DNA from 2 places in the Psychrobacter sp. SCQQ22 genome. Region 2 is predicted to be linked to the other one. Evidence: predicted binding sites of a transcription regulator. Region 2 holds the regulator's gene; the other holds the start of a gene.
What was found. Region 2 encodes PhoB, which activates phosphate uptake and scavenging genes when phosphate is short. Its sites were predicted from a motif close to TGTCATNAANCTGTCATAA; they were not measured.
Positions count from the first base shown of each region.

Region 1: pstS (phosphate ABC transporter substrate-binding protein PstS) is a predicted target of PhoB. The motif match lies at 5,679-5,697, and genes of this name have one in related genera.

Region 1 covers NZ_JADYWZ010000001.1:192,657-208,985, forward strand. Annotated here, with positions in the region: gene I6E84_RS00840 (EamA/RhaT family transporter) at 1-602, shown strand, start outside; gene I6E84_RS00845 (fructose bisphosphate aldolase) at 785-1,675, shown strand; gene I6E84_RS00850 (hypothetical protein) at 1,799-2,092, shown strand; gene I6E84_RS00855 (hypothetical protein) at 2,104-2,871, shown strand; gene thiC (phosphomethylpyrimidine synthase ThiC) at 3,086-5,041, opposite strand; TPP riboswitch at 5,294-5,438, opposite strand; gene pstS (phosphate ABC transporter substrate-binding protein PstS) at 5,770-6,927, shown strand; gene pstC (phosphate ABC transporter permease subunit PstC) at 7,102-8,055, shown strand; gene pstA (phosphate ABC transporter permease PstA) at 8,155-9,069, shown strand; gene pstB (phosphate ABC transporter ATP-binding protein PstB) at 9,326-10,084, shown strand; gene phoU (phosphate signaling complex protein PhoU) at 10,203-10,997, shown strand; gene I6E84_RS00890 (oxidative damage protection protein) at 11,087-11,377, opposite strand; gene argH (argininosuccinate lyase) at 11,518-12,891, opposite strand; gene I6E84_RS00900 (histidine kinase) at 13,098-14,144, shown strand; gene I6E84_RS00905 (LytR/AlgR family response regulator transcription factor) at 14,469-15,206, shown strand; gene hemC (hydroxymethylbilane synthase) at 15,487-16,329, shown strand, end outside.
Region 2 covers NZ_JADYWZ010000012.1:47,879-64,207, reverse strand. Annotated here, with positions in the region: gene I6E84_RS13590 (M23 family metallopeptidase) at 162-752, shown strand; gene phoR (phosphate regulon sensor histidine kinase PhoR) at 792-1,883, opposite strand; gene phoB (phosphate regulon transcriptional regulator PhoB) at 1,946-2,650, opposite strand; gene dtd (D-aminoacyl-tRNA deacylase) at 2,797-3,252, opposite strand; gene asd (archaetidylserine decarboxylase) at 3,365-4,201, shown strand; gene I6E84_RS13565 (DUF1287 domain-containing protein) at 4,364-4,969, opposite strand; gene I6E84_RS13560 (HD domain-containing protein) at 5,065-5,712, opposite strand; gene I6E84_RS13555 (isochorismatase family protein) at 5,872-6,447, opposite strand; gene I6E84_RS13550 (hypothetical protein) at 6,707-6,949, opposite strand; gene fadA (acetyl-CoA C-acyltransferase FadA) at 7,066-8,238, opposite strand; gene fadB (fatty acid oxidation complex subunit alpha FadB) at 8,470-10,629, opposite strand; gene I6E84_RS13535 (polyprenyl synthetase family protein) at 11,466-12,533, shown strand; gene I6E84_RS13530 (DUF72 domain-containing protein) at 12,605-13,423, shown strand; gene I6E84_RS13525 (metal-dependent hydrolase) at 13,519-14,688, shown strand; gene I6E84_RS13520 (hypothetical protein) at 14,907-15,872, shown strand; gene I6E84_RS13515 (SDR family oxidoreductase) at 16,121-16,329, shown strand, end outside.

The DNA.
Region 1 (16,329 bases), on a different contig from region 2:
AAGCAGTGGGTATGGTCGCGACCGATGCAGCACAGCGTCTATCATTAATTATTCCTATCGTGGCCTCTTTCTTATTGTTTGGTGAGCTGATCACGGGTACGCATATATTGGGATTGGCGTTAGGATTTCTGGCATTAGCAGCTTTGGTCTATCGTCCACAGCATGCTGAGATTAGTCAGCACGCTAAACGTACTCCACTTTGGTTGTTTGGCGTATGGGCGGGCTATGGCATCATTGATATCTTATTCAAGCAGGTTGCCAAACAAGGCACTGCTTTTCCACTCACGCTATTTGTCAGTTTTGGGTTAGCAGGTTTATTACTGCTGATTTATTTACTGGTTACTCGCGTGCGCTGGCAAGGAAATGCGCTTGCGGCAGGACTGTTATTAGGTACGCTTAATATGGGTAATATCTATGCCTATGTACGGGCCCATCAAGTAATGCATGACTCTCCCAGTATCGTCTTTACTGGTATGAATGTTGGCGTTATCGCAGTCGCCACTTTGATTGGTGTTGGGGTTTTTAAAGAGCATCTTAATCGTATTAATGTATTAGGTTTATTATTAGCGATTTGTTGTGTGGCGCTACTGTTTTTAGCATAAAAAGTTATTCTAAAGACGTGAGTGTGATGACGACTTTATGAAAGCGTTAACCGATCAGATATAGGCGTAAAGAGCGTCCTATGTTAAGGTTGTCTACAAACAGCAAGGCTGATATAAGTTGACAAAAAGCAGTTGGTTTTGTGACACTTGACCTCAATCAATAAAAATAGGATGCACTCTTAATGGAATACGAAAAACAATTACAGCGCGTAAAAACCAGTTCAGGTTTCATCGCAGCACTTGACCAAAGTGGCGGTAGCACACCAAAGGCGCTAGAAAACTATGGTGTCACAAGTGATGATTATGACAATGACGAAGCTATGTTCGACTTAGTCCATGAGATGCGTGCCCGTATGATGACTTGCACCGCTTTTGATAACGAGCGTGTCCTTGGCGCGATTTTATTTGAAGATACCATGGAGCGTGAGGTCAATGGCAAATCAACGGCTAACTATCTATGGGAAGATAAGAATATCGTGCCATTTTTAAAAGTGGATAAAGGGTTGGCTGAGCAAATGAATGGTGTGCAAGTTATGAAGCCAATGCCGAACTTAGACCTATTATTAGACAAAGCAAAAAATTATCCCGTCTTTGGTACTAAAATGCGCTCAGTAATCTATGAGCCAAATGTCGATGGTATCGAGCTAGTCGTGCAGCAGCAATTTGATGTCGCAAAGCAGATCATCTCAAAAGGTTTGATGCCCATTGTTGAGCCTGAAGTAGATATCAATAGTAGCAAAAAGCATGAGTGCGAAGTTATATTGAAGACTAGTATTTTGCATAATCTGGAGCGTTTGAACGATGAGCAGAAAGTCATGCTCAAACTGACATTACCAGAGGAATCTGGTTTTTATCAAGAACTGATTGATCATCCAAAAGTATTGAAAGTCGTGGCATTGTCGGGTGGTTATAGCCGTACCGATGCTTGTAATAAGCTTAAGCAAAACCCAGGTATGATTGCGAGCTTTTCACGTGCCTTTACTGAAGGTTTGAGTAAGCAACAGAGTGATGAAGCATTTACCAGTGTCATTGATGCGTCAATCGAAGAGATTTATGAGGCGTCGAAGGGTTAAAGTTAAAGATTGAAAGCGAATTTGTAATCCCAGTAAATGTCATGTTTACTGGGATTTTTTTATAGTTTTTATTATCAATGAATAGTAAACTTGTGTTTATTTTTAATAAAGCTTGGAGATATTGTGTTTCGACTTACTATCATAGGGTTGTTGTTACTAAGTTGGACTGTTTCTAGCCAAGCTATGGAACCAGTCACCTATTCAGGAACTTGGGCAAGTGCTGCTTATTTCAATAAGAGTATTGATGTCATATCAGAGTCGGTCGACATCGACGTTATAGAAGATACTAATAATGATAGTTATACGGTAACCTATGAGCTATATAACAATCGTGAAGGTCTGCAATTCCCATTAGTGTTTGAGGTGTTCGATGGTTTGGATAGTTTGAGCAAAGTGGTGATTTCGAAATCTCTATAGATGGTCAATCAGTGCCTGTTGAGGTACTTGCCGAAGATGATACGGTGCTTGATACGGCTGACTTTTATTACTCGCCTACAGATACAGACGGTCAAACGTTTAGAGCAGAGTCTAAATATATCAACGTAGATTTATCACAAGGGTTGCACACTGTCATAGCTACTTATGATGCCCATCCACACTATTATGGTAGTGATTGGACGGCAAGACATATCTATTCATATAGCTTAAAGCCTATGCAGCAGAGTGATACACAGAGCCAGCTATTTCAAGGTTCAACGGTCACTCTAAATTTTGATGGTGATACTGACCATGTCACTGTCAATATCGATAATGAAGAAGCGGCATTATCGGTGAATCAACCATTATATTTCAACGATAATCTTGCGAAAGAGACTGATTTTATTATTCAGAAACCACTGAGTCCATTGGCTAATGTTTTAACGGCAGCCTCGCCATTTATAGCTTTCATTGCGTTGTTTGCGCTAGGTATATTACATTTACTCATGATGAGTCGACGTGAAGAAACTCAGCCTGAGAATCGTTGGGTCGTTATACTGACCGGCGGATTCCTAGTCCCTTTTCTTAGTTTGATAGCCTACTATATCTTTCTACTGGTAACGGACATAGTCATTGGTAAAGGTGCAACGGGAGAAAGTCGAGCTTTATTCTCTATTTGGGTCCTGCCATTAGGTTATATGGTGTTGACACCTATCTATCTGGTGATTAGCTTTGTGGCATTTATAGAGATTAAAAGGAAGAATATAAAAAAAGCTTGAACCCAGTGGTTGGATTCAAGCTTTTTAAGTTAATCAGTTTCTAGTAAGTAAAGCGCTACACCTCTTTATACAACTGACGTCCTTCACTATTATACTTTTCGGTCATCTCCGCCATGCCTTGACGAATTTCCTCAGCACTGGCTTCACCAACTTGATGAACCAGCTCAGTATCCACGTCTTAAATCAGATGAAGAGCATCCGTAAAGTTACCCGTTTAAGACGTGACTTTTTGATTAGTGGCATCTTTATTCAGCCCCGCCGCATAATCCCGTACGTTTTGAGTGATTTTCATCGAGCAAAACTTAGGGCCACACATCGAGCAAAAGTGGGCAACTTTGTGAGCGTCTTTTGGCAACGTTTCGTCATGGAACTCACGTGCCGTATCTGGGTCAAGCGCTAGATTAAATTGATCGTCCCAGCGGAATTCAAAACGGGCTTTAGATAATGCATTATCACGAGATTGCGCACCTGGATGACCTTTAGCAAGATCAGCAGCGTGAGCCGCGATTTTGTAAGTAATGATGCCGTCTTTAACATCCTTTTTATTGGGTAGACCCAAATGCTCTTTTGGTGTGACATAGCAGAGCATGGCTGTACCAAACCAGCCAATCATCGCAGCCCCTATAGCACTGGTGATATGGTCATAGCCCGGCGCGATATCTGTCGTTAATGGCCCCAAAGTATAAAATGGCGCGTCAGCACACAGCTCAAGTTGCAAATCCATATTTTCTTTAATACGGTTCATTGCCACATGCCCAGGTCCTTCAACCATCACCTGCACATCATGCTCCCATGCCACTTTGGTCAGCTCACCCAAGGTTCTGAGTTCGCTAAATTGCGCTTCGTCATTGGCATCTTGCAAGCAACCTGGGCGCAGACCATCACCCAAACTAAAGGCCACATCATAGGCTTTCATAATCTCGCAGATGTCTTCAAAGTGCGTGTACAAGAAGCTTTCTTGTTGATGCACCATGCACCACTGCGCCATGATAGAGCCGCCGCGCGATACAATGCCTGTTAGACGTCCGGCAGTCATTGGCACATAATCTAACAGCACACCTGCATGAATGGTGAAGTAATCCACCCCTTGCTCAGCTTGCTCGATCAACGTATCACGGAAGATTTCCCACGTCAGGTCTTCTGCCACGCCGTCGACTTTTTCTAATGCTTGATAAATTGGTACGGTGCCAATCGGTACTGGCGAGTTACGAATCAACCATTCACGGGTTTCGTGAATATGGTTGCCAGTAGATAAATCCATGATGTTATCCGCACCCCAACGCGTGGCCCATGTCATTTTAGACACTTCTTCATCGATAGAAGAACCTAGTGCTGAATTACCGATATTGGCGTTGATTTTCACCAAAAAATTGCGTCCGATAATCATCGGTTCAGATTCTGGATGGTTGATGTTGTTTGGAATAATCGCGCGACCTGCCGCTACTTCGCTACGCACAAATTCAGGGGTGATAACCGTCGGCGTGTTAGCACCAAAGTTCTCACCATCGTGCTGACGCATATCGGTCAGCTCATGCTGTTTTTGTGTTTCGCGAATGGCGATGTACTCCATCTCTGGGGTGATAATACCGCGACGTGCGTAGTACATTTGCGTGACGTTGCCAGCTTTGCCATCGACCTCTTTGGCACGGCGAGGTTTATCAATATGAGCAAATCTAAGGTTGGCAGTACTGATATCGCGGGCGCGTGCCAGTCCGTATGAACTAGACAATCCGCTTAATTGTTCGGTATCCCCACGCTCAGCAATCCAGCCTTCACGTAGTTTCGGCAAGCCTTTTGTCAAATCAATCTCGACATTGGGATCGGTATAAACACCTGATGTGTCATAGACATAAAATGGTGGGTTCTGCTCCCACTCACCTTCAGAAACGCCCTGTATAGGAGTAGGGTCAAGGGTGATTTCGCGCATGGGCACTTGAATATCAGGGCGTGAGCCTTCGATATAAACTTTACGAGAGGCGGGAAGTATCCGGTGCAAATCGCGGGCATCTTCTTCGAAGCGAGCATCACTTGCTGTGCGATGAGCAGGCGTTTTTAGCGCGTCTGCTTTTTTATCGGCTTTACTGTTGGTCGTTTGAGCTGGCTCTGAAGTCAGAAGAGTATTGTCAGCTGGGATATGGGTCTTTGCTGCTTGTACATTAGAAGTCGTCATATGCTGTCCTAGCGTGTTGGTTTTTGAATAAAATCAACACCGCCAGTAGCTGCGGGGGTAGCATTTGTAATTTTGGCAAATTCAGTTCATGAGCATCATTCGCGACTAAAACTGAGTGATATAGTCGTGAGTGATACTCATCAAACGTTGGACGCAGCTTTGTATCATTCTTCACTATTTAGTAGTACATCACACACACTAAGATAGTAATGAAGATGAAAAGGCATTTCTGCACGTCCCTTGCTATAAATAACAAAGTGCTTAAGACTTCCCTGCGTCGGTACTAACCGCATCAGGTTCGGCGGGTGATCTCTCAGCGAATGTATCAAGGCGATGACTTTAATAAAGCAAGTTTAGTAAAGCTAGCCAATAATACACCGCACCCCGAGTCTGTCAGTGTTGTGAATCACCTTCATACTAACAAAATTCTGCTATGAGGGCTAATGGTATTTGGCCATAGGTGTTCCATCTACATAGCAGATTTCAAATCTGTGATAAGCACAGAACATGAACTCCCTTCGATAAGCGCTCTTTAATTATTACTTAATAAATGCGCTGTAATAAGTAGGCGCATCTTTATTCTTCTAAGACTTTTCAAATTGCACATTTATTACAGCAAATGAAAGATTCATAAGGTTGTCATTAAACTGTCATAAAAACTTGTCAAGATAGCACGCATGTCACAAACAATGCTTTTTTGTATCGTTGTTAAACTTTAGGAGTCTTACATGCGTTATTCGTTATTAGCAGTGGCCGTTAGTTGTACATTAGTGCTTACGGCATGTAATAAATCGACTGAAACGACAGAGTCAGCTGCTGATAGTAGCGCTGTCAGCACTGAGGCAACCACTCAGACAGCATCTTCTTCTACAGCAGGTTTTAAATCTGCTGAGAATATCGCAATGAACATCACGGGTGCAGGCGCATCGTTCCCGCAGCCTATCTATGCCAAATGGTCTTATGACTACAATGGTGCGACTGGTGGTCAAGTCAATTATCAATCAATTGGCTCATCTGGTGGTATCAAACAAATTCAATCAAAAACTGTCGATTTCGGCGCTTCTGATGCACCGATGACGCCTGAAGAGTTAGACGAAGCAGGCTTGATTCAGTTTCCAACCGTTATCGGTGGTGTTGTACCTATCGTAAACATCGATGGTGTTGAGCCTGGTCAATTACAGTTAGACGGTACAACGTTAGCAGACATCTATTTGGGCAAAATTAGCAACTGGAATGATCCGGCTATCAAAGCAATGAACCCAGATTTGACCTTGCCTGATGCTGCTATTACTACCGTATTCCGCTCAGACGGTTCAGGTACAACCTTTAACTTCACTGATTATTTAGCAAAAGTGTCAACGGACTGGAAAGACAGCGTCGGCGTTGATAAGACTGTGAAATGGCCAACCTCTGCTACCGGTGCGGGCGGTAAAGGTAACGAAGGCGTATCAAGCTACGTAAACCGTATGAAAAACTCTATCGGCTACGTTGAGTATGCCTACGCTAAGCAAAATAAAATGTCACACACAGCGCTGAAAAATGCCGCAGGTAACTTCGTACAACCTTCTGCAGAAACCTTTGCAGCGGCTGGTGATATCGACTGGTCACAGCAAGAAGGCTTTTATAAAGTTATTACCAACTCTGAGACTGAGCAAGCATGGCCTATCGCTGCTGCGACCTTTATTTTAGTACATAAACAACCAGAGAATCCTCAGCAAGTGGCTGGCGTACTGAACTTCTTTGATTGGGCTTATACCCAAGGTGACGATGATGCCATGGCACTAGATTACGTTCCATTCTCTGATACGGCTGTTGCCTTATTCAAAGCCAAATGGAATGACGTAAAAGGTAGCGATGGACAACCAGTCTACAAGCCAGCTCAGTAACTGGTATCTGCTAAATCGGCTTTAGCACGTTACGAGTTACCCTCTCGAGTAATTATTCTCCGGTAGTTATTTGAGAGGTTTTATCACAGTAAGTTTGAGCCTAAGCTTGCTGTGATAAAACCCAATAAAGATTTCTAATATTTTGACTCAACCCTATTCAATGCTGAGACACTTATGAATGATTTAAGGTCCCAATTGGCTAAACAAAAACGTTACGATTTTTTGTTTGTTAATGCAACCAAAGCTTTTGCCATTCTTGTTCTAATGTCTTTAGGTGGTATTTTAATCTCATTGATAGTCGGCGCATGGCCGAGCATTCAAGCATTTGGTTTGGGTTTTTATACCAGTAATAACTGGGATACAGTTGCCAATGAGTATGGTGCATTAGCGCCTATTTACGGCACGTTAGTGACATCGTTTATTGCTATCTTAATTGCGGTTCCAGTCAGCTTTGGTATTGCCATATTTTTAACTGAGATGTGCCCAAAGTTCTTAAAAAAGCCCCTTGGTATCGCTATTGAGCTATTGGCTGGTATCCCTTCTATCATTTACGGTATGTGGGGATTGTTTGTCTTTGCGCCTTTCTTTGGTGATCACATTCAGCCATGGTTCATTGAGCACATTGGCCCACTGCCTATCATCGGTAAACTATTTGCAGGTGCGCCAATGGGACTAGGTATGTTCACAGCATCCCTTGTACTTGCCATCATGATTATTCCGTTTATCGCAGCCACCATGCGTGATGTTTTTTCGGTTGTACCAGACCTGTTGAAAGAGTCGGCTTATGGAATGGGTGCGACCACTTGGGAAGTCATGTTCAAGATTATCCTGCCTTATACCAAAGCAGGTGTGGTAGGTGGCGTCATTTTGGGATTGGGTCGTGCATTGGGCGAGACGATGGCAGTCACTTTCTTGATTGGTAACGCCTTCAACATCAGTCCAAGTCTCTTTACGTCAGGCGTGACGATTACGTCAGCCTTGGCGAATGAATTTGCAGAAGCGTCGAGTGAGCTACATTTGGCTTCCTTACTACATCTGGGCTTAATCTTGTTTGTCATTACCTTCATCGTGCTATCGCTCGCTAAGCTGATGCTCATGAGTATGGATAAAAAAGCAGGTAATCGCTAGTTGCTAGATTGCCTTAGTTTGATTGAGTCAGTTCGAGTGAATCAATCAGTTAAGTGTCGATGGTTATTGGTATTGATAAAAATACGGGAAACACATTTTATGCCTTCTAACAATGCTACCAACGCAATCAATGCACCGTCACCGCTGAACACAGGTTTTGAAGGGCGTTATAACAGAAGCTTATATAATAAGCGCCGCTGGGCCAATAAAGTGGGTCTAGGGTTTGCTATGGCGGCGATGGTTTTCGGTTTATTTTGGCTGTTTTGGATTTTGCTTACGCTTTTAGTGGAAGGCTTTCAGGGCATGGTGCAACTGCCTATCTTTACTGCTGATACACCGCCACCGATGAGTGCTGGCGGGTTACGCAACGCGATTGTCGGTTCAGTCATGTTAGCGTTTTCAGGATTGTTTATCGGGGCACCTATCGGACTGATGACAGGTATTTATTTATCTGAGTTTTCTCAAGGTAGCATGCTTGGTAAAGTCACGCGATTCTTAAATGATATTTTGTTATCGGCACCGTCTATTGTCATTGGTCTGTTTATTTATGCGCTCATGGTAAAAGGTCAAAGTTTCTCTGGTTGGGCGGGCGCATTGGCATTGGCATTGATTGTCATCCCTGTGGTCGTGCGTACGACTGAGAATATGCTGAATCTGGTTCCTAATAGCATTCGTGAGGCAGCCTATGCATTGGGCACACCCAAGTGGAAGATGGTGACGCAAGTAACGATCAAGGCTGCTAGAGCCGGACTTACGACTGGGGTGTTATTGGCCTTTGCGAGAATCACAGGTGAGACGGCACCATTGCTATTTACCGCGCTGAACAACCAGTATTTCAGCACTGATATGGGTCAACCTCTTGCCAACTTACCAAATACGATCTACCAGTTTGCGATGAGTCCTTATGACAACTGGCATACTTTAGCGTGGGCAGCGGCGCTCCTTATTACTACTTCTGTCTTGGTACTCAATATTTTGGCGAGATTTATTGGTAGTAGAGGTCAGGTCAAATAAAGCCTGATGTCAGATGACACAGCACGAAGATACCAAGATACCAAGCATTTACTCACACTTATACGAAATCAATTAAGCTAGGTTGGATAATATTATGAATGATGTCGCAAGCAAAACACGCACCAAAAGCACGGTTGATACATTCAATACGACAACTGGCAATTTATTGAATCGATCCATGTCTACGAGCACACAAATGCAGCAACCCGATATTGCCAGCCTGACCAAACAAACCCTTCATGATCTCCCGCAAAATATGCCGCCGGCAAAAATGCAGATTCGTGATTTAAATTTTTATTATGGTGATTTCCAAGCACTAAAAAATATCAATATCGATATCCCTGATAAAAAAGTAACCGCTTTTATTGGTCCATCAGGTTGTGGCAAATCCACGCTATTACGTACCTTTAATCGTATGTACGACTTGTATCCAGGTATGCGTGCCGAAGGCAGTATCAACCTTGATGGCAATAATATATTGGGTAAAGACGTCGATGTGAATTTGCTACGCGCCCAAGTCGGCATGGTCTTTCAAAAACCAACCCCATTCCCAATGTCGATTTATGACAATGTGGCCTTTGGTGTACGCCTCTACGAAAAGTTAAGCAAGGCTGAGCTAGACAATCGCGTGGAATGGGCACTCAAGAAATCTGCATTATGGCCAGAAGTAAAAGACAAACTAAAGGCTTCTGGATTGTCTTTATCAGGCGGACAGCAGCAGCGCTTATGTATCGCACGAAGTGTCGCGACCAAGCCTGAAGTATTACTACTCGATGAGCCGACATCCGCGTTAGATCCTATCTCGACGGGTGCGATCGAAGATTTGATCGAAGACCTAAAAAATGACTATACCATTGCTATCGTCACTCACAACATGCAACAAGCGGCGCGGGTGTCAGACTATACGGTCTATATGTATTTAGGCGATATGATTGAGATGGGTGAGACTGATCAAGTATTTACTAAGCCTGTTCAAAAAGCGACAGAAGACTATATTACAGGTCGTTATGGCTAACACTGAGCATTAATAAGTGAAAAATGCTCGATACGTTTGATAAGGTTTTGTGAGCTAATTCATTTAACCTAAAAATCTCATCGCGTTACTAATATATGTATTTCAGGGAATACCTCTTATGCAAAGTGATAAGCATATCTCTAAAAGTTTTGACCAAGATCTTGACGAAGCCATTCGGTTGTTTCTATACATGGGTGATAGGGCCGCGGACCAAGTGGCCCAAGCCATTCATGCGCTCATCGATAAAAATGAGACGTTGGCACAAGAGGTCATCGATTTAGATTTTGAGATAAATCGAATGGAAGTAGAGTTGGATGAGCATATTTTGTTATTGGTCGCAAAACGCCAGCCTGCCGCCAGTGATTTACGTTTGGTCATGTCCATCAGTAAAGGCGTGGTTGATTTAGAACGTATTGGTGATGAAGCCGTAAAAATTGCCCAAATGGCAAATAAAATCGCCGCGCAAGGTAAATTGTCGTACGGCTACTCAGAAGTACAGCACCTAAGTAATCAAGTTCGCCTCATGCTCCATAATGCGTTAGAGGCTTTTAGTCAGTCGAATGCCGAGCAAGCATTTGAGGTCATGCGTAATGACAATGTGGTCAACGATGAGTATCAATCGGCTATTCGCGCACTAATGACCTATATTATGGAAGATTCACGCCATGTCTCAAAAGTAATCAATATTATGTGGGTCTTGCGTGCACTTGAGCGTATTGGCGATCATGCACAGAATGTCGCCGAGCTGGTGATTAACTATAGTAGTGGTCAAGATGTTCGTCATTCTGACTATGCACTGGTCGAAAAAGCCGTACAAGAAGCCAATGACCGCATGGCGGCGCGCCAAGTCAATGTAACATCAGCCACAATGGCAGCTTCTGATTTCGGTGCGTCAGACAGTGATGATGAGTAGTAAAAACTATTCAGTTGGTATTTGAGTCAATCAAAAACGCGCTATATAAAATAGCGCGTTTTTGATTGACACCAGAAAGCAAGGTAAGGCTAGCTTTCAGGTGTCCAACCTTGCGCACGTTCATAGTCTTCATTGTCTAAAAACTTATCACGTTGTTCGGTTAAGAACTTTTTGGCGGCAGGATCCATCATGCTTAAATGGTTTTCGTTGATCAGCATGGTTTGGTGTTCGATCCATTCTTTCCAAGCTTTATCAGATACCGTTTCTTGCAGCTCTTGACCTTTCTTATTAGGGAAAGGTGGGTGTGGCATCTTTGGCAAATCTTGCTTATATTTACGGCAAAATACAGTATTGGCTTGAGGGTTAAAAGTCTCAGTCATAAGGCGTTCCTTATTATGTATGGGTCTTTATAAATATATTTTACATGACGTTACCTGCTTATGGTAACAAAAACACCCGCCTAAGTAGCGGGTGTTTTTCAATTATTAGAGTAATAAACTACTTGGTTATAAAGTCGCTTTTAGGCAAAAACTTTCAAACGAGCACGACCATTGATTACAGCCTTTTTCACTTGATTGGGTGCAGTACCACCTAAATGGTCACGGGCTGCTAATGAGCCTTCTAGCGTGAGATAATCAAATACATCATCACCGATAGCATCGCTAAACTGCTGTAGCTGTGCCAATGATAAATCGCTCAAATCAACGCCTTCTTTGATACCCAAAGCAACCGCATTACCAACCACTTCATGGGCGTCACGGAACGCAACACCTTGGCGTACCAGATAATCTGCAAGGTCAGTGGCAGTCGCGTAGCCTTTCATCGTGGCAGCACGCATGTTCTCTTTATTAGGCGTGATGTTAGGTAGCATATCACCGAAGGCCAATAAACAGCCGGTAAGGGTATCGACGCAATCAAAGAGTGGCTCTTTGTCTTCTTGATTGTCTTTGTTATAGGCCAGTGGCTGACTCTTCATCAGGCTAAGCAGGGTCATCAGTTGACCAAAGACACGTGCTGCTTTACCGCGTACCAATTCAGGCACATCAGGGTTTTTCTTTTGCGGCATGATAGATGAGCCAGTACAGAAGCGATCTGGAATCTGCACGAAGTTAAACTGCGCTGACATCCACAGAATAATCTCTTCACTCATACGTGACATGTGCATCATAAGGATAGAGGCGGCAGAGGTAAACTCAATAGCAAAATCACGGTCAGAAACGGCATCTAGTGAGTTTTGGCAGATACCTTCGAAACCAAGCAGTTCAGCAGTAATCGTACGATCGATTGGGAACGTTGTACCAGCTAGAGCCGCACTACCAAGTGGCATCTGATTAATACGGCGGCGCGCGTCGACCAAACGTTCAGTATCGCGATACAACATCTCAAACCATGCCATCACGTGATGGCCAAAGCTGACGGGCTGTGCCGTTTGCAAATGGGTAAAGCCTGGCATGATGGTATCGGTATGTTGATCAGCCAAATCCAGCAAGCCACTTTGCAAACGTACCAATAGGGCTATGATGTTATCCGTCTCTTCACGCAACCAAAGACGAATATCGGTAGCTACCTGATCGTTACGGCTACGACCAGTATGGAGTTTTTTACCAACCGCACCTATAATGTCAGTCAGACGTGATTCGACGTTCATGTGTACGTCTTCGAGCGCGATTGACCAGTTAAATTCACCGGCTTCAATCTCGCGCAACACTTGCTGCAGGCCATCGATGATAGTGGCCACTTCGTCAGCAGTCAGAATGTCACATTCTTTGAGCATGGTCGCATGAGCGATCGAGCCTTGGATATCGTGACGTGCAAAACGTTGGTCAAAGCCAACAGATGCGGTAAAGGCAGCAACGAAGCTGTCTGTCGCTTCACTAAAGCGACCGCCCCACATTTGCTGACCCTGACCGCTTGCAGGGCTATTACTTGTTGTAGAGGCATCTGTGCTAGAATCAGAGACAGATGCGGTTACATTTGATTCGGGATTACTAAGGTTTGAAGAATTGGCGTTCATATCGGTACAAGACAAGTCAAGAGAATAAGAACTCGAGTATAGCAAAGGATGAGGTAGCCTTGCTAGCGGAGCGCTTAGAGTTTTTTATGCCCAAGCTCATGGATGTCATGAAAGTTTGGCAGTGGCTGTTGTATGTCTTTTTTTGGTCGATATTCGTAACGGTGACGCATCGTTACGAGATCGCCACTTGGGCAGATTTTTTGATGCAACTCTCGAGCAGGTTACTCCAAAATATTTTGAGCATCATGCCATCGCTGTATATCATTGACTATCTGCGCCATATCTTTAAAAGTATGAGCATCCCTAAAGTTACAGTATATGTAGTCAGTATACTAATGACTACCTATGCCATTTCAATGACGCTAATCAGTCTTATTATGATTAATATGGGTTGGGTCGAGTACAATCATCAGACGTTCATTCCAGATATATTAATTGATACCGTGAGTGCCGGTGGTTTTGCCTTGATATTTTTGCTGTATTTCTTACGCCGCTATCGTGAGATGAATGCGCTTAAGCAGTCATTTGAGCACAAGTTGAGTGCCCAAAACGATATCATCAAAGCGCGTCTTTCCCCGCATTTTTTCTTTAATACCATTAACACGCTTGTGTCACTTATCGAATCCAACCCACCACGAGCTGCTGCCTTGCTACAGAACGTTTCCGCACTATTCCGTGCTAGCTTTAATGGGGCGCGCGAGATTAGCTTCGAAGAAGAGATCGCTCTATGTGAGCATTATTTGGCGATTGAAGCTAGCCGTTTGGCAGATAAGCTTGAGGTGACATGGGATCTACCTGACGAAGACATTATGTATGACATGGTTATCAATGCCTTAACCCTGCAGAGTATATTGGAACGAATGCTGCTAAATGTGGTTGAGATGACCACTGAAATTATTTGTATCAATATTAAAGTAACGTGGCAGCAGCATCAGGTTATGATTGTAATTGGTGTCGACCTTCCCAAAAGAACCTTAATCATTAATCATGATTTACGCCAAAACATGAGTTTTTATGTTCAAGCTGAGCGTTTACGTTCCTATTTCGGTCAAAGTGCTGATATTAAAAGCACAGTGACCAACACCCAAATTATTACTGTTATTGACTATCCGCTACAAGACGTCAGTCTATGATGATTTTTTCATTACTTATTTTTTATTTTTCTTATAAATAACCGTGGCATACATATTGCATCGTATATCTATATTATTGTTTTACTTTGTATTTAGTAGTGATTAAGAATCATTATTATTGATGGTGAATAAATAAACATGAAAAACGAGATACAAAAAATAGCCTCGTATTAAATTTATTATTAGCCCTGATTTATCGGTTATTATAGAATTTTTTATTTGTGGTTTTATTAAATATTTTTATGCTAAGCGAATGGTAATGAGTGATAGTATGTTTGTAATGTCTATTGAAAGTATTAAGTTTGTCCAGGGATGGGAGTTTGCATGCGTATTGTAGTTTGTGATGATGAACCGCTAGCGCGTGAGCGTTTGGTCCGAATTGTACAAGAGTCAGGTCATCAAGTGGTCGCTCAAGCAACAACAGGTAAAGAAGCCATTATGGCTGTTAAAACGCAGCAGCCAGATATCATATTGTTAGATATCCGTATGCCTGAAATGGATGGTGTACGCTGTGCTCAAGAGCTTTCGCAACTTGATCACCCACCAGCGATTATATTTGTCACGGCTTATGATCATTATGCAATTGCTGCTTTAAAAGCCAATGCGATTGGCTACTTATTGAAGCCTGCTAATAAAGATGAACTAGTAGAAGCGCTGAATAAAGCTAAAAATCTAAATGCTGCTCAGTTGAATGAAATTCGTAAGCTAGAAGATCCCACCGCACGGCCAGTACGCGAACATATTGCTGCTCGTACTCATCGAGGTGTAGAGCTTATTAAGCTTAAAGATATTTACTATTTTACGGCCGATCAAAAGTATGTCAAAGTACGCCACAAAGATGGCATTGTACTGATTGATGAAACGCTAAAAGAGCTTGAGCAAGAGTTTGAAGATCGGCTGTTTCGTGTGCATCGTAACGCAATTATCAATCTCAGCTTTTTAGATTACTTAGAAACGTTAGATGCAGGGCAGTATCAGATACGTTTCAAGGGTATTGATGAGACGCTAGCCGTTAGTCGTCGCCACTTGCCCGCACTACGTGACAAAATTCAAAGTATGTAACTTAAAACATGTGACTTAAAAAATGTAACTTGCTGTTTTAATAGCGAAATAATCATCCCATATCATCAAACCCTTATTTATGCTTAAATAGGGGTATTTTTTTGCGTCAGTATTCACTATAACAGGTGTATAGCGCTCGTTTTCTGAGGCAAGTTTCCACATTGTTTAGTACGGGTGTCATACTACAAAGATATTATGCCGTACAGATACGAGCAGCACTGACAGCACAGCCCAACATTACAGCACCAACATAATAATACCGAACTTATTGAGGCCTTTTATGAGCAATTCGCAGCAAACTGCATTGACCACTTTAAACATAGCCACACGTCAGAGTCCTTTAGCACTATGGCAAGCTGAGCATATTCGTGCTCGGTTATTAGAGATGTATCCTGAATTAACGATTAACTTGCTCAAAATTGTCACTAAGGGTGACAAGATATTAGACACACCGTTGGCCAAAATTGGCGGCAAAGGATTATTTGTCAAAGAGCTTGAGCAAGCGTTGTATGACAAGCAAGCGGATATTGCAGTCCATTCATTAAAGGATGTGCCGATGCAGCTGCCTGAAGGGTTGACGCTAGGTGTCTATTGTAAACGTGCTTCACCTACGGATGCTTTTGTTTCTAATACTTATAATAGTATTGATGAGTTGCCAAAAGGCGCAGTAGTGGGAACGTCTAGCTTGCGTCGTCAGTGTCAGATCAAAGCTTATCGCTCAGACTTACAGATCAAGACTTTGCGCGGTAATGTTGGTACTCGTTTGGGTAAGCTAGACGCGGGCGAGTATGATGCGATTATTTTAGCGACCAGTGGCTTGCAGCGCATTGAGCTGGATGAGCGTATACGCGGTGAGCTTGAAATTGATGCTTGCTTACCTGCAGTTGGACAAGGTGCGCTAGCAATTGAATGCCGTGAAGGTGACGATGAAGTATTAAAGCTACTAGCACCGCTTAATGATGATAAAGCCCGTATTCGCCTTATCGCAGAGCGAGCGCTAAACCGTCATCTAGAGGGTGGTTGCCAAGTGCCGATTGCGGCCTATGCTGTCTTGCAAATGGCTAGTGAAACAGATGGCAATAACGATGATAATGGCGATAACGGTAATAACGACAATGGCAAT
Region 2 (16,329 bases):
GGCTGAAATAGCCTAACAGAAGCGTTATAGTGAATAGAAACATGCTTGCTACATTTATAGTTATTGGGATAAAAACCAAATATAACAAGCTCATACAGAAAGTAAAGGATAGAACTTCTACAATATAGTATTCAATAATATAGAAAATTTAAGAGAGCCCTATGCTACCTGCCGATGAACATCAGCGAGCCAAACCCACATTTTTACGCCGTGTACTAAGCGTGCTCATTAGAGCTGCTGTGTTGGTGATGCTATTGTTTATATTAGACAAACTACTGCCAAGTATCAGTCAACAAACACAGTCATTCGTTGTGTCAAAGTGGCAACAGTTGAGTCTATTGCAGCAAGCACTGCCTACAGAAGACAGTCTACCCTCGCCGTTACCAGAGCAGAATCTAACGGATACTTGGGGTGCTGCGCGTAGTCAAGGCCGCTCGCATGAAGGTATTGATATCTTTGCAGCGCGAGGCACGCCGATACAGTCGACAACGCAAGGTATCGTCCGCAAAGTAGGTGAAAATAATTTGGGTGGTCGCGTGGTGGTCATCGTTGGACCTGGCGGCGCAGGACACTACTATGCGCATTTAGAAGATTATGCCGATATTGCTCCCAACGACTGGGTGAATGCTGGTGATATCATTGGTTATGTTGGTGATAGTGGCAATGCAAAAGGCACACCGCCTCATGTCCATTATGGGATATACATCAATGGTAGCGCTGTGAACCCGTATCCATTTTTGCAAAAGAATTAGGGCATATTATCCGTCTATAAATCAGTAATATTTTCGGTCTTAACTCGTAGGAGCGGATCGAACATAAGCTGCTGGGAATACCATACTAAATGTGGACCCGACCCCTTCTACCGAGTCAATTTGTAATTTTGCCTCATGTTGGTACAAGACATGTTTTACAATCGCTAAGCCCAAACCTGTACCACCTGTGGCACGACTACGGCCTTTATCAATACGATAAAAACGCTCCGTTAAACGCTCAATATGCTGCGATGCAATGCCAATGCCATTATCCTCAACAGCGAACTTGCAGCCTTCTGACGTCTTGGTCCAGCTGATGGATATATCGCCACCTTTTGGAGTATATTTAATGGCATTAATCACCAAGTTAGACAATGCGCTATTTAGGTACATCTCTGAACCTTGTAGCCCGTCATAAGTATCTATCTGCAAATGAATGGTATGGCCATATGACTGGTTGTAGGCTTGCGCGTCATCGTAGACATGAGTCAACAGCTTGGTCATATCAATATAAGTCAGCTCATGAGCCTCCTCGATTTCAATGCGAGATAACAGGAGCAAGTCATTTACAATTCTGTTCATGCGAGCTGTTTGCTGAGTCATCAACTCAAAACCACGACGCCAATGCGGCGGCATATCTGGCTGATGTGAGAAGTTTTCTAAATACCCCATCATTACGGTCAGTGGCGTACGCAATTCATGCGAGACATTCCCGACAAAATCGCGGCGCATTTCTTCTAAATTATGTAATCGTGTCACGTCATAAATAATGAGCAGCTTTTCATCACCAAACGGTGTAATTTCACACTTTAAATAGCGCTTAGCATCTCGCCATGATTCTATATGAACACCATCGTTAGGTATCGTTGTGGACTGATAATATTGACGGAATTCAGGGGCGCTGATGAAGTCAAAAATACTCTGACCTTTATCTGTTACTTGCAATAGCAGCAAATCCTCTGCCGCTTGATTCCACCACTCCAAACCATCATCATCATTGATTAAAATCACCGCATCTCTTAATGCTTGTACGGCGCTGCTGATTTTTTTAAGTTGATCCGTTGCATGCTTCTGAGAGGTTGACTCTAACGTGCCCTGCTGGTTATTTTCTATTGGCATAGTATTGCTCACTTATTATCCTTACCACTATTCGCTATATTGGGCCACGATTGCCAAGGCACTTTTAGGGTCAATTAACTGGGTTCAATAAAGCTAGAAAACCGATAGCCTGTACCACGAACCGTCTGTATCAACTTATCACAGTCATGTGGGCGCAGTAATGTACGCAGACGTTTGATATGTACATCAATGGTTCTATCTTCAATATAGACGTTGCCACCCCATACTTGATCTAGCAGCTGTGTCCGCGTATAAGCACGCTCTGGGTGACTCATAAAGAATGCCAATAATCGATACTCAGTGGGGCCAACTTCGATGACTTTGCCTGTGGCTGTCACGCGCTGGCTCTTTGTATCTAGGCTTAGATTACCTATTTCGATAGGCTTATCACTACTGAGCGCACTACTACGGCGCAACACTGCTTTGATTCTTGATATCAATTCACGTGTCGAAAAGGGCTTGGTCATATAGTCATCAGCACCGGCATCAAGGCCGTGAACCTTACTATCCTCTTCACCTTTGGCCGTCAGCATAATGACGGGGATTTCGGACAATATCTCATCATTTTTGAGCATACGGCAAAAATCAACACCGCTTTTATCTCCGGGCAGCATCCAATCTAATAAAATAAGCGCAGGCCTATGGTCGACGACTTGCTGATGCGCCTCTGATACATCGGCTGCCTGCAAGCTATCAAATCCAGCCATTTCTAGTGTCATTACGATCATTTCACGAATCGCAGGTTCATCTTCAACAATTAAAATTTGCTCATTATACATACGGTATTCTCAGCGTTAGATGACGAAACTCAACTTATAAACAAGGCGATAGGTGCTCGTTATATTTTATCTATTAAACGGATTAATTATGACAGCTTAATGACATTTGTTTGAAATGCCTTATCCTTAATATTGAATCCGATTGTTTACTTTACCTCTAATAAGAAATTCAGCGGCCCATCATTGATGCTCGATACCTGCATATCAGTGCCAAACTGACCAGTAGCCACATTGGCATGCTGGGTTTTGGCATAAGCGACCAATTGTGCGAACAACGCCTGTGCCATATCGGGTGCCATTGCACCCCCAAAGTCAGGGCGACGGCCTTTATCAGTTTTTGCCATCAAAGTGAACTGTGATACCAATAGCAATCCACCGGCGACTTGCTGGACGTTTTTATCTAATTTACCATATTTGGCAGGATCATCATCATTTTCAAAGATGCGATAGGTCAGGATTTTATCGATCATTCTCTGCGCGCTTTGTAGCGTATCATCGTGACCCAGACCAATATATGCCAACACACCTTGCTCAATAGTACCGACACACTGTTCATCAATGGTGACACTCGCACCCTTCACTCGTTGTATAAGTGCTTTCATTTACTGACTCCTTACAGATTATGCTCATACAATAACATGCTGTCCATGATAAAATGCAGCCATTCACTTGCCCATTAATTATTACATTGAACTTTACTTTGGTAACCTCATTATGAATTTATTCACCACCTTGCAACAGCTTGTCCCGCAGCAGCAGCTAAGTAAAATTGCAGGCCGTCTAGCCGCAAGTCGCCACCCTTACGTCAAACGCGCATTTATCCGTAGCTTTGCTAAAGCTTATCATGTCAGTTTGGACGAGTATGAGCGCCAGAGCTTTAATGCCTATGAAAGTTTCAATGATTTTTTTACTCGTGAACTAAAAGACGATGCTCGCCCTATCGATACTACTGCTGACGGCATCGTCAGCCCTGCGGATGGTGTTATCTCTCAGTTGGGTCAGATCGAAGACCATAAATTGCTCCAAGCCAAAGGTCGCTACTACGATGTTGGGCAGCTACTTGCTGATAGCGAAGATGGCCAGTATTTTGCTGATGGTAGCTTTACAACCGTTTATCTAGCACCTAGTAATTATCACCGTGTCCATATGCCGTTCGATGGTACTTTAACCAAGACGCGTTACGTACCGGGTACGCTGTTTTCGGTCAATAATACGACTGCCGACAACGTGCCTGACTTATTTGCACGTAATGAGCGTTTGGTTTGTATGTTTGATACTAAGTATGGCAAAGCAGCCGTGGTGATGGTCGGGGCGATGATTGTCGCTGGTATCGAGACGGTAGCGACAGGTAAGATTTCTCGTACGGATGATATCCAAGAAGCCGACCATGACATGAGCTTTGAGAAAGGTGATGAACTTGGCCGTTTTTACTTAGGCTCAACCGCCATTGTAGTGCTACCAAAAGCCGCAAAAGCTGCTTGGCAAGACAGTATGAAAGCCAATAGTGTTGTACAAATGGGACAATTATTGGGCAATACCGATACCAAATAAATGTACTACCGACTCCCAAAACAAGAGCTGCAAAAAACAAAAGCCCCGTTAAGCGTAAATCATAACGCTTAACGGGGCTTTTTATTCATTACTTTTTACTAATTATTAAAAGTAACGACTCATAACGAAAGCGCTTCAGTATTGAAAGATATTCAAAGCACCTTAATATCGAAAGTGCTTATGGATAGGATAAGCAAATAGGATGTTTTCCTCTTGCGTACCGCTGCCGATATTATGAATAATCAACGGTGTGCCATCAGCGGCTACTTTGTCCGAGACAATGCCTATGTGCGGCAAGTTACTTTTTGGCAGACGCCATGACACGATATCTCCCGCTTGAAAGCTGTCTTTATCCGTAATTGATAATGTCTGGCCTTGACGCTCAAAGAATGCTTCCAGATTGGGCACACGACGATGGTCAATATTTTTGTCCGTCGATTTCAGTCCCCAATTCTTTGGATAGCTTGACCAGTTGGACTTCATGTCATGATTGACCAATTGCTGTAGATCAATGTTTTGCAGACGATACGCTCTGATGATGACATCAGTGCAGACACCACTTTCTATCGGCACATCACCACGCGGAAACTCTAATTTACGATAAGCGGGATCATAGCTGGTGGTAACCCCAATTTGCTTTTTGGCATCGTGCGCCAATTTACTACCACTACTGATGGAGGTCGCGGCTTGAGCCATTTGTGCCAAGCCTAATACACTGACCAAGACCAGTGATGTACATAATGTTCTATAAATTACAGATAATCTCATTTAACAATCTCTTTTTGGTTGAACCAATCACCAGTACTGTAGCACGTGCAAATGATAGCTAAGTTGCAAAATGTTTAAACAATCAGGCTGTCCCTTTACAAATCAATCAACCACCCTTGCTGAGTTGCATATTTAATATTTTCTGATAACCAGTCATGAATGCTAGGAAAGCTGTCTTTGATAAATGCATGTGCACCGCTTACTTGTGAGCGAGTGACACCTAGCTCAATCCATGTTTTTCCTTCGGTATTTAGATTGAGTAAAAAAGGCAGTAAACGATCAATCACTTTTAGCAGCTGCGTCTCTTTACTATCGCCTGTCTCTTGCTCTTCCCAAACTTCACTTAAATTCGTAATACCATTACCACGTTCAGCTTGTAACCGAGCAATACCCTCACGCTCTTCTACGTGTGCAGTGCTACGAGTACTGGCATATAAGAAAGTATCGCCAGCATCAATCTCACCCAAATCATGTACCAGTGCAAGCTTTAATAACTTCTCATGATTGACATCTAACTCAAACTGCTCAGCGATTGACCAACATGCCATGGCCAAATGCCAAGAATGCTCAGCAGAGTTTTCTAAGCGCGTAGTACCCGTCACATAGCTGCGACGATTGACTCGTTTAAGCGCATCCAACTCTAATAAAAAATGGGTAACGTCATTTATATCGATGTCTACAGCGCGTGTTGAATCGATTGATAAAATAGGTTTGGTTGATACTGCTGGATTAACTACTGACATACTGTTCTCTAACTTGTCTATGGATTGATTGCGCTTTATATTGCTTATATTAGAAATAGAAATAGCGCTGATTCTATCAAGCGCTATTTTTATAAAAACTATTCAAACATATCAGTATATGAATGATACTAACGGCTTAACTATACGTCATGACATTGGTTATTTGATCAAATTGCTAATCGTCTTAAAGGCAGGGTCTTCGCTGCTACGGCACAGTTCAAACAGAATGGTTTCGACTGTGGTAATCACACCACCTGCACGGCGAATACGGCGAATGGCTTGCTTTTTATCATAAGGAAAGCGTGACCCAACCGCATCCCCAATAATGACGGGTTGCATACCGTTATCGAGTAAATCGAGTGCGGTTTGCAGCACACAGACATGCGCCTCTACCCCAAATAATAGAACAATGCTGCGATTCTGCTGTGCTAGATAGTGCCATGAGTCATTGTTGTCGCAAGCGCTAAATGTGACTTTCTCAAAGCTTTTGGCATTAGTGCCTTCTAATATTTCACGTATCTCCGGCAATGTATCACCTAGACCTTTTTTATATTGCTCATTGAGCATGATAGGGACATTCAGCGCTTGCAGACCTTTGATAAGCGTCACTGTTTTTTTGACGATATTCTCGTGATCATAGATGTGCGGGGTAAGACGCTCTTGCACGTCAATAATCATAGCTTGCGTATTTTCGCGAGCGATTCGATAAGTACGATCGGTAATCATAGTAGACATAGCACACTCCTTGTACAACTGACGTTTATAATTCAAATCCGTTTTAGTTTTATCATGAATATTATCATTGTTGAACCAACTCTTATTTAGTCATACTTTGTTCAGTGCGTCAATGAAGATAAACTTAAATAATCGCTATAAAAAAACCTTAGCTTTTAGAGCTAAGGTTTTTTTATAGCGATTAAGACCATAAATGTGAAAGTTTATCGCTATTTTGCTTTTGTGTTTCTAATTTGGTGCAGTTGGCATCAAGTAGAACTTACTCTTTTGGCGTGTTTCCAGAGTCTTTGCTACCTTCAGCCCATTTCCCTAAGTTATGCGCTTGGCAGCTGTATTTCGCCATTCGCGACGCAGTACTTTCACTATTACCGTTATCCAATGCTTGCTGATAATTTTTCATATAAATACTGTCCGTTGGCTGACAGTTACTGCTTGTGGTAGCACATCCAGCTACTACAAGTATACCCAAAGATAATAATCCCATTCCCAATAAATTTTTCATATTCACTCTAGAAATTATAATAATATAATTAAAAACTAATTAATCGATTTTGATCTCAATAAAAAACTCTGCACGAGTGCAGAGTTTTTATTGGAATCAACTCAATAAATCAATAATTACACACGCTCAATGATAGTCGCAATACCTTGGCCAAGACCGATACACATCGTCGCTAGACCGATTTCAGTATCTGACTGCTCCATTGCGTTTAGCAAGGTAACCGTGATGCGAGCGCCTGAACATCCTAGTGGATGACCTAATGCAATCGCGCCACCATTGATGTTGACGATGTCTTGCTTGTCCGACAAGTTTAAGGCTTTAAGTACTGACAAGCCTTGCGCTGCGAATGCTTCGTTTAACTCGATGGTTTGCATATCATCGACGCTCATGCCAGCACGTTTAAGTGCTTTTTGAGTCGCAGGTACAGGACCATAACCCATGATAGCAGCATCACAACCAGCCACTGCCATACTACGGATACGAGCGCGAGGCTTTAGACCTAGCTCTTTGGCTTTTTGGGCGCTCATCACTAGCATAGCAGACGCACCGTCAGACAATGCAGATGACGTAGCAGCAGTAACCGTGCCGCCTTTTGGATCAAACGCTGGACGTAGCTTTTGCATTTGTTCCATCGTTGCGTCTGGACGAATTACTTCATCAACCGTACACAGTTGCAAACGACCCGCAGCATCATGACCTTCGATGCCGATGATTTCATTATCAAAACGACCTTCGGTAGTCGCAGCCCATGCACGGCGATGTGACTCAAGACCGAAAGCATCTTGCTCTTCACGTGTGATGTTATTCATACGGCCTAGCATTTCAGCAGTCAAGCCCATCATGTTTGAGGCTTTTGCGTAGTGCTTTGATGCTGCAGGGTTCAGATCAACGCCATGCATCATGCCGACGTGACCCATATGCTCAACACCACCGATGATGAAAACATCACCTTGATTGGTCATGATTTGAGCAGCAGCAGTATGAAGCGCCTGCATAGAAGAACCACATAGACGGTTGACTGTTTGGCCACCCGCTGTCTTTGGAATACCTGCTAGCAGACCGATGTTACGACCGATGTTTAGACCTTGCTCTAGCGTTTGGTTGACACAACCCCAGATGATATCTTCAACGTCACGTGGGTCAAAGTCGTTACGCTCGACCAATGCACGTACCAATTCAGCAGACATGCTATCAGCGCGAACGTGGCGGAACATACCGTTTTTAGTTTTACCCATCGCTGAGCGTACGCCATCTACGATGACCACGTCTTTTGGACTTAAAATTGTCATACTATCTTCCTTTTCAATTTTTATTGTCAGTGTAGTCAGCTCAATTTACTACTATTAACTCGTCAATCTCGCTTAAAGTACAATAGGTACATTTGCGCTCGATTTTCTTGTACTAGCATTAAATTGAACCAACTATAATCGTACGTTCACTATTGGAGACGATTCATGTCTCAATTGCTTTCATGCAAAAATAGCAAACGTACGGCACTTCATCCTAGTAGTGACTGCCTATTACGCTGTTGCGTAAAAGGTCTCGCCCGCTGCTGCCATGTCGCGGATTTTTTGCGGGGCTTCATAGGCTTTGCCAAGGTATGCGTATTTTTCACATAGTGCCAAGTAGTTATCTAGACCCATTTGGTCAACATAACGGCAAGGACCACCGCGGAATGGTGGGAAACCTACGCCCATAATCATCGCCATGTCGGCCTCGCTTGGCGTGCTCACGATGTTGTCTTCTAAGCAACGCACTGTTTCATTACAGAATGCAATCATGGTGCGATCAATGATTGCTTGATCGTCGAATTCTTGCTTTTCGCTATCTGTGGTGGTTTTTAGTAGCTCATAAGTGGCTTCGTCAGCGACTTTCTTTGGCTTGCCGCGTTTGTCCATTTCATACTTATAGAAACCAACACCGTTTTTCTGACCTAGGCGTTTGTTTTCATATAAAAGCTCAATAGCACCTTTATAATCAGGCTTCATGCGATCAGGAAAACCTTCTGCCATGACTTCTGCGCCATGAACACCCGTGTCTAGACCGACGACGTCGATTAGATATGCAGGACCCATTGGCCAGCCGAATTTTTCCATGACTTTATCGACATGAGCAAAGTCAGCACCTTGCTTAAGTAGCAAGTCAAATGCACCAAAGTATGGGAACAGAACACGGTTTACGAGGAAACCTGGGCAGTCATTGACTACAACTGGCACTTTGCCCATTTTAGTTGCAAGAGCAACAGTGGTCGCAACCGCTTCTTCAGATGACTTCTCACCGCGGATAACTTCTACCAATGGCATACGGTGTACTGGGTTGAAGAAATGCATACCGACGAAGTTTTCTGGACGCTCAAGCGCTTCAGCCAAGAAAGTAATAGAGATGGTTGAAGTGTTTGACGCTAGGATACAGTCGTCTTTTACCAAGCCCTCTACTTCTTTTAGCACCGCACGCTTCACGTTTGGATTTTCGACTACCGCTTCGATAACGATATCAGTTTCAGCAAAATCACCATAGTTAAGCGTTGGACGGATACGGCTTAAGGTTTCGCCCATTTTTGCTGGAGTCATTTTGCCGCGATCGACCATTTTACCAAGTAACTTGCTGGCTTCGCCCATACCAAGATCTAATTGCTCAGACTTGATATCTTTCATGATGATTGGCAAGCCTTTGCTGGCTGCTTGATAGGCAATGCCGCCACCCATGATACCAGCGCCTAGTACAGCGGCTTCATTGATTTCATGTGCTTTTTTGCTGTGTTGTTTTGCTAACTTTTTAACCAATTGATCGTTTAAGAACAGACCTACCAAGCTCTCTGCTTGTGGGGTTTTAGCCGCTTTAGCAAAACCAGCCGCTTCTACTTCGATTGCTTTGTCACGTGGTAAATTAACGTGCTTCTCAATCGCTGCGATTGCTAGCGCTGGTGCTGGGTACTGCTTAGGATTTGCTTTGGCAAAGATCATACCTTTGGCACTGTTGAATGCCATGGCTTGCTCAAGCTGATTTAGCTTAACTGGAACCAGTTTTTCTTCACGTTTTGCTTTCCAATCAAGCTCACCTGAGATACATTTTTTGACCAAGTCAATTGCCGCATCTTGCAAGTCATCAGCTGGAACCGTCGCATCAACCAAGCCTAGCTTTAGTGCTGCTAGTGCTTTTTTAGGTGCGCCAGTCGCGATAAGCTCAAGTGCATTATCGATACCAATGATACGCGTACTACGAACCGTACCACCAAAACCTGGGAAGATGCCCAATTGGGTTTCTGGTAGACCGATGATCGCTTTGTCGCTCATGACACGGTATTCACACACCAAAGTCATCTCACAACCGCCGCCCATTGCAGCACCATTAATGGCTGCAACTTTAGGGAATGGCAGGTCTTCAAAACGATTGAAAGCGTCATTGACATGAACGACCCACTCTTTGATCTCGCTTTCTGACTTCTTAAAAGAACCCACGAATTCTGTGATGTCAGCACCAGCGATAAACACGCCTTTGGCTGAAGTAACGATAAGACCTTTTACGTCATCCGCTTTTTCTAGCGCACTAACTGCTTCACCAAACTGCTTGTTGGTCTCAGCATCAAATTTGTTCACGCTCTCATTTTCGGCGTTGTACTGCATATTGGCGATGCCATCCTCTAGCATTGTCACCGTGATGCGATTTCCTTGGTATACCATGTGGAACTCCTTTCTATTGTAATAAAAACGATGTAGTAAAATTTATGACTTATAAAATTTATAACTTATAAAGCTACTTTTTAGACTGTAAAAAATAGCCGGTTATTGTTAGTAAAGTAAGTAATAGCAATGATTAATCTGTACGCTCATCATGACAAACAGCATGGCAGATGAACCAGTGAAGATGTCTTTATTATCTAGCGCTTATCGTTATGCATTCATTGCTATGTGCGCGTTGTTATTTCTTTAATACCAATGAGTACAGCGCTTCATTTATATCATTTCTTTCAAGATACTGCTGTTGCAAGTGTTGATGTTATAAATACTGACTGAGATTTGATTTTATATGAGTTGTCCGCTTAGATGCAGGCACAAAACTTATGCTTTCATCATCAGGCTATCTCTACGCCAATTAGTGTAGGGGATTATGCCCCTTACTGTCACAAGCTAATGCCATACTCACAAGTCACTCTTAAATCACCTGTAAGCATTTACCTTATGCGCAAAGTGCTTTAGTGAATGATTGTATACTCAAACCAGGCGTGTCGCTGTCAGGCTTTGCGTAAATATTGTCTTGCAACGCATAAATCATAGTAGCAACCATCAAACATACGCCTTTATCAGAACACATTCAATCCGTCAGTGAAATCAATGATAGGTAACGAGAGATTGTTGGAATATTGCGTTCGCAAAAAACAGTCGCGAAAAACAGTTAATTGATACTTTGTCACACACAAGCCATGCGCGCTATCATGCTACACTAATGTCGTTTTTACCTTATCTCTGATAATTTTTACTGCACTCCTATAAACTGCATCCCTATAAATGGTTGGATTATGACTGTTCCTTCTACGCTACACCCTACTCCTTTCGGCTTTATATCGTTTGATAATAATGAACAATTTCATAGCACAGTGCGCGAGCAATTGGCACAAGATATCGACGTGCTGTTTGCTTATGCCAAGCTCCCCAGCCCACTAGTCGATGCTTGCCGTTATGTGATGACTGGACAAGGCAAATTGGTACGTCCACTGTTGGTCGCCAGTGCCTTCTCTAGTATCACAGCGAATAATAACAACAGTCTTAAACAGACAGATATCCAGCAAAAAAGCTCTGAACAAAATGACGGTTTGGACGCACTGTTAGAAAGCAACGCTGACTATGATATGGCGCGCCGTGCAGCGTTGGCAGTAGAGCTGCTACATACCTATTCGTTGGTGCATGATGACTTGCCGTGTATGGACGATGATGACCTGCGCCGTGGTCAGCCGACGGCTCATATCGTCTTTGATGAGGCGACAGCGCTGCTAGCAGGGGATGTGCTACAAACGCTCGCCTTTGAAGTATTGACCGCGGAGCTGCCTACTTTTGCGCCTTATGATTCAGACATTGCCAACCAGCTGCTCGCTATATTTGCGCCACGTGCCAGACGCATGGTTTCCGGTCAAATGCTAGATCTCAATGCCGAGGCCAGTGACAGCATCTCACAAACTGATTTGGAAGCCATTCACCGTGACAAAACGGGTGCATTGATTGAAGCGGCCATGCTCATGGGTGGTGTCTGTGCTGGCGCGACCGCTCCTCAGCGTATGGCACTACAAGAGTGCGCTCAGCATATTGGTCTGGCGTTTCAAGTTCAGGACGATATATTAGATGTGACGACTAGCACGGATACGCTTGGCAAGCCTGCCGGTAGCGATGAAAAACTGGACAAATCCACTTATGTAAAATTCATGGGCGTTGAGAAGGCAACTGACTATGCGCAATCGCTATTTAATGATGGGCGCACAGCCATTATGCGTGAACTAAGTAGTGGTGAATTGAGTAGTGAAAACGAAAAAACAGATACAGACAACGATGCATTATTAGCATTGATTGAGTGGCTCTGGTCGCGTAAAAAGTAGCTTATCGAATTACAAACGATAAAAGATATCGTAGCAAACCTTATTACCCAAAACGGCAGTGAGTGGTCAACATGGACAGTAACCCTACCCCGCGTATTTATCTTGGCACTGGTGGCTATAGCGATACTGATTTGCTCGGTACGCTGTATCCCACTGGCACCAAAAAGACCGACTTTTTACGTGAGTATGCCAAGCAATATGGTGCGGTGGAGATTAACAGCACGTTCTACGCACCCATTGGACAAAAAGCCTTTGCTGGGATGGTCAATAAAGCATATGTCCAAGCCGACAGTCAGTTAAAGTTTGCCGTCAAACTGCATCAAGACTTCACTCATGCACGCAAAGGTACTGCCGAACACGCACAAGCATTTTTAAATGCCTTATCTCCGCTTATCGAAGCAAATGCTTTAGCGCCATTATTATTACAATTCCCGCACGGCTTTGACCGTACTCGCGAGCATCGCCTCTATTTGGCCAATCTGGTCAGTTGGTTTCAAGACTATCCACTCACCATTGAGTTTCGTCATAACGCTTGGCACACGCCACAAGTGGTCGATAGCTTTCGGCAGCAAGGTCTCATTTGGTGCAGCGTTGATTATCCTAATGTCAGCGGACTGCCACCGTCACGATTGATATTCACCGAACGCACTGGCTATCTGCGCATGCATGGCAATAATCTAAATTGGTGGGATGCGATGAGCGCAGCTGATCGTCATGATTATCGCTATAGCGAGGCTGAGATGCAGGACTGGGCGCAAGCGATAGCCAATCAGCGTCAGCATTTCGATACGTTATATATCTTCTTTCAAAACACCACCAAAGCGCATGCTTATTATAATATTGCGATGCTGCGTAAAGCGTTATTCGCTCACCACTTTGAGGTTCTTTAAACCAGAAGCTGCCTTGTGTGATAGTCAATCATTACTCACACTCAAACAAGAAAGCAAATAAGCAATCAAATAAAAAATCATACAAGTAGATAACCATGGATTCACTTAGTCAGATCGTTTTAGGCGCTAGTGTACAAGGTGCGGTACTGGGTAAATACCAAGGACGCAAAGCTTACCTGTACGGAGCTATGCTGGGTACTTTGCCCGATTTAGATGTACTAATACATTATCCTGATCCCATCAGTAATATGACGTATCACCGTGGTTTTAGTCATTCGCTAATTGTCCTGACGGCAGTGGGTATCGTGGGCGCGTGGGCAATCAGTCGCTATCATCAATGGCGCAACATGCCACTGCCTTACTCTACTGCGCGCTTGGCAGCGGCCATGACGCTAGCGCTGACGACCCATCCACTTTTAGACAGCTTTACGGTCTATGGCACGCAATTACTGTGGCCGCTACAAGAGTCTTTATCGCTGACGCCTTTTAGTATTGCGTCAATGTTCATCATCGATCCGCTATATACGTTGCCACTGCTCATCGCCATGATGATAGGGCTGATAAAAGGAAGCCAGCTTGGTATCTTTAAAACTGGCGTATTAGCCCACTGTCAACGGCTTGCCATTTGGATGTTGGTTATCAGTAGTGGGTATTTGATGCTTTCATTAGGGCTAAAATATTACGCGCAAGACAAAGCTGAGCAAACGTTAGCAGCTGCCAAAATAGACAATATAACCCGTATCAAAACCATGCCTGTCCTGCCTACTATCCTGATGTGGCGTACGGTCGCTGAAGACGATCAAAATAGACTGATTGAAATGCGCGGTAGCGTTTTGGACAGTCGCTTACCTGAGTATCGCTATCTGACGCAGTATGACGACTCGCAGACGCTACGCGCAAACTTACCAACCGCGAGCCAGCCCTATGCACATAGGCTGGATTGGTTCTCTGGTGATTGGACAGGCTACCGAACGCAAACCATATTTAATGACGCTGTTGAACCGAATAAGCAAGACATCCAATTGGTCGTTGACGACCTGCGTATGATGGCAGGCGACACAGCGTTCTTTAGTTTTGTCTTGGCAAATAAAACAGGACAAGAGTCGCCATGGCAATCTGTTACGCCTATAGACGCACCTATTGTCAAAACGGATGGTGAACCTGAGGTGTCACGCATTGAATTGGTGAAACAAGGGTTTGTGAGAGTGATCGATGCGTCATCTATGGATAAAGATGGTGGCTGGGTTTTGGTTGATGAAGATTAGTGCTGACTAAGAATAAAAGCTGTCTATAGCGTGTAAGGTGCAAGCAATTGCGAATTAGCATCAGCACTTTGATACGTTATATACTTTCTTTCAAACCACTATTAAAGCGCGTGCTTATTATAAGATTGTGAAGCTGTGGGAAGTGTTGGGCAATTTTAAGTTTTAGGTTTTGTTATAATTGACTACTAAATTCGAAAATTATATTTCAAGGAATAGAAATGTCAAACTGGCTTTTAGATAGACTATTTGAGACTGGTAAGCAGCCTAAACCAAGATTCGCCTTTCAAGGAACTGTTAATTGGATGCGAGCTCTAGCTGAAGTTGTTGATAGCGGAGTTTGTGATAAAGCAAATCTTAAAATTCTGTATCAGAAGGTACAAAGAAGGTCTGTTAATACAGAAGCTGATAACTGGGTTTTCGAAAACATGCATATGGCTTACAACAACTTAGCAGCTCTAAACACTATGAATATTGAAGCTGTTGATAAATACGATATCTGTAGTTCTGCAATCGTATCATGGTATTACGCAGTTTATTTTGCTAGTAGCGCTATGATTGCTGCATCTTCAGGCTCGAAACAAGAAAACCACACTGCGACCGCAAGAGTATGGCAAGCAGATATAGCAGAAAAGAAACTTATCCCCTATCCTTTTGATCTTTATTTAAGTAGTTTAGTTACCAGTAAGGCTGAAGCTGAAATTGCAGTTTATCGAGGAGATAACCAGTTTGATCTAAATCAAAGATCTGGAGGACTAGATATTGCTCATGGAGGTATTATCTCTTACTTGAAGGGCACTCATAAATATAAAAAAGACGAAGCGGAAGAACGTATTCAAAATACGAAAGAGTTTAAAGCACTCAAAGTTGATGACTTTCGAAAGAAAATTGCTAGAGAGCTTAGAGATAAAACTTTAGATAAAGGGCAAGTGAATTTCTTAATTCAAGCTTTTAGATATCGAGGTAAAGCCCATTATAGAGATTCTATCTTTCTGTCCTACGGTGATGATCACATAGAATCTATTGAGCAATTAATTAAAGACTTAAATATAGTTGCACTTGGATTCATACGTGCAGCGTCTCATTATTGCTCAGTTAGGGTAGAAAAAGGGACTTGGGAACTATTTGTCGATGATATTAAAAATAATACACGTTTATCTTTAGATGTCGAAACTATAACCGTATAGACAATTAATCAAACCAAAAAAGGACACCTCACCGTGTCCTTTTTTCTCACTAAGATCCTTATCAGCCCCAAACCACGCTCTCAAACCTACAGAAACCCAGCTATACATTTATCTAAAAACAAGCATACAGAACCGCCCTACTCATTGTCTTTGCACACTGGTAATGTCTGTATCGTTAATTAAAAATTGTCAGTCAAAGCCCCATATAGGCGTACTGATATCTATTTATAATATTGGAGAAAATATCGATGACAACACTAAAAAATAAAGTCGCGATTGTAACCGGTTCATCAAAAGGCATCGGCGCACAGATAGCCATACTACTCGCAGCAGCAGGCGCTAAAACCGTTATCAATTACGTAAATGATGATGCAGCAGCCAATGATATCGTCAACCAGATTAAATCAGCAGGCGGTGAAGCCATCGCCGTGCAAGCAGATGTCAGTAATGCCAAGCA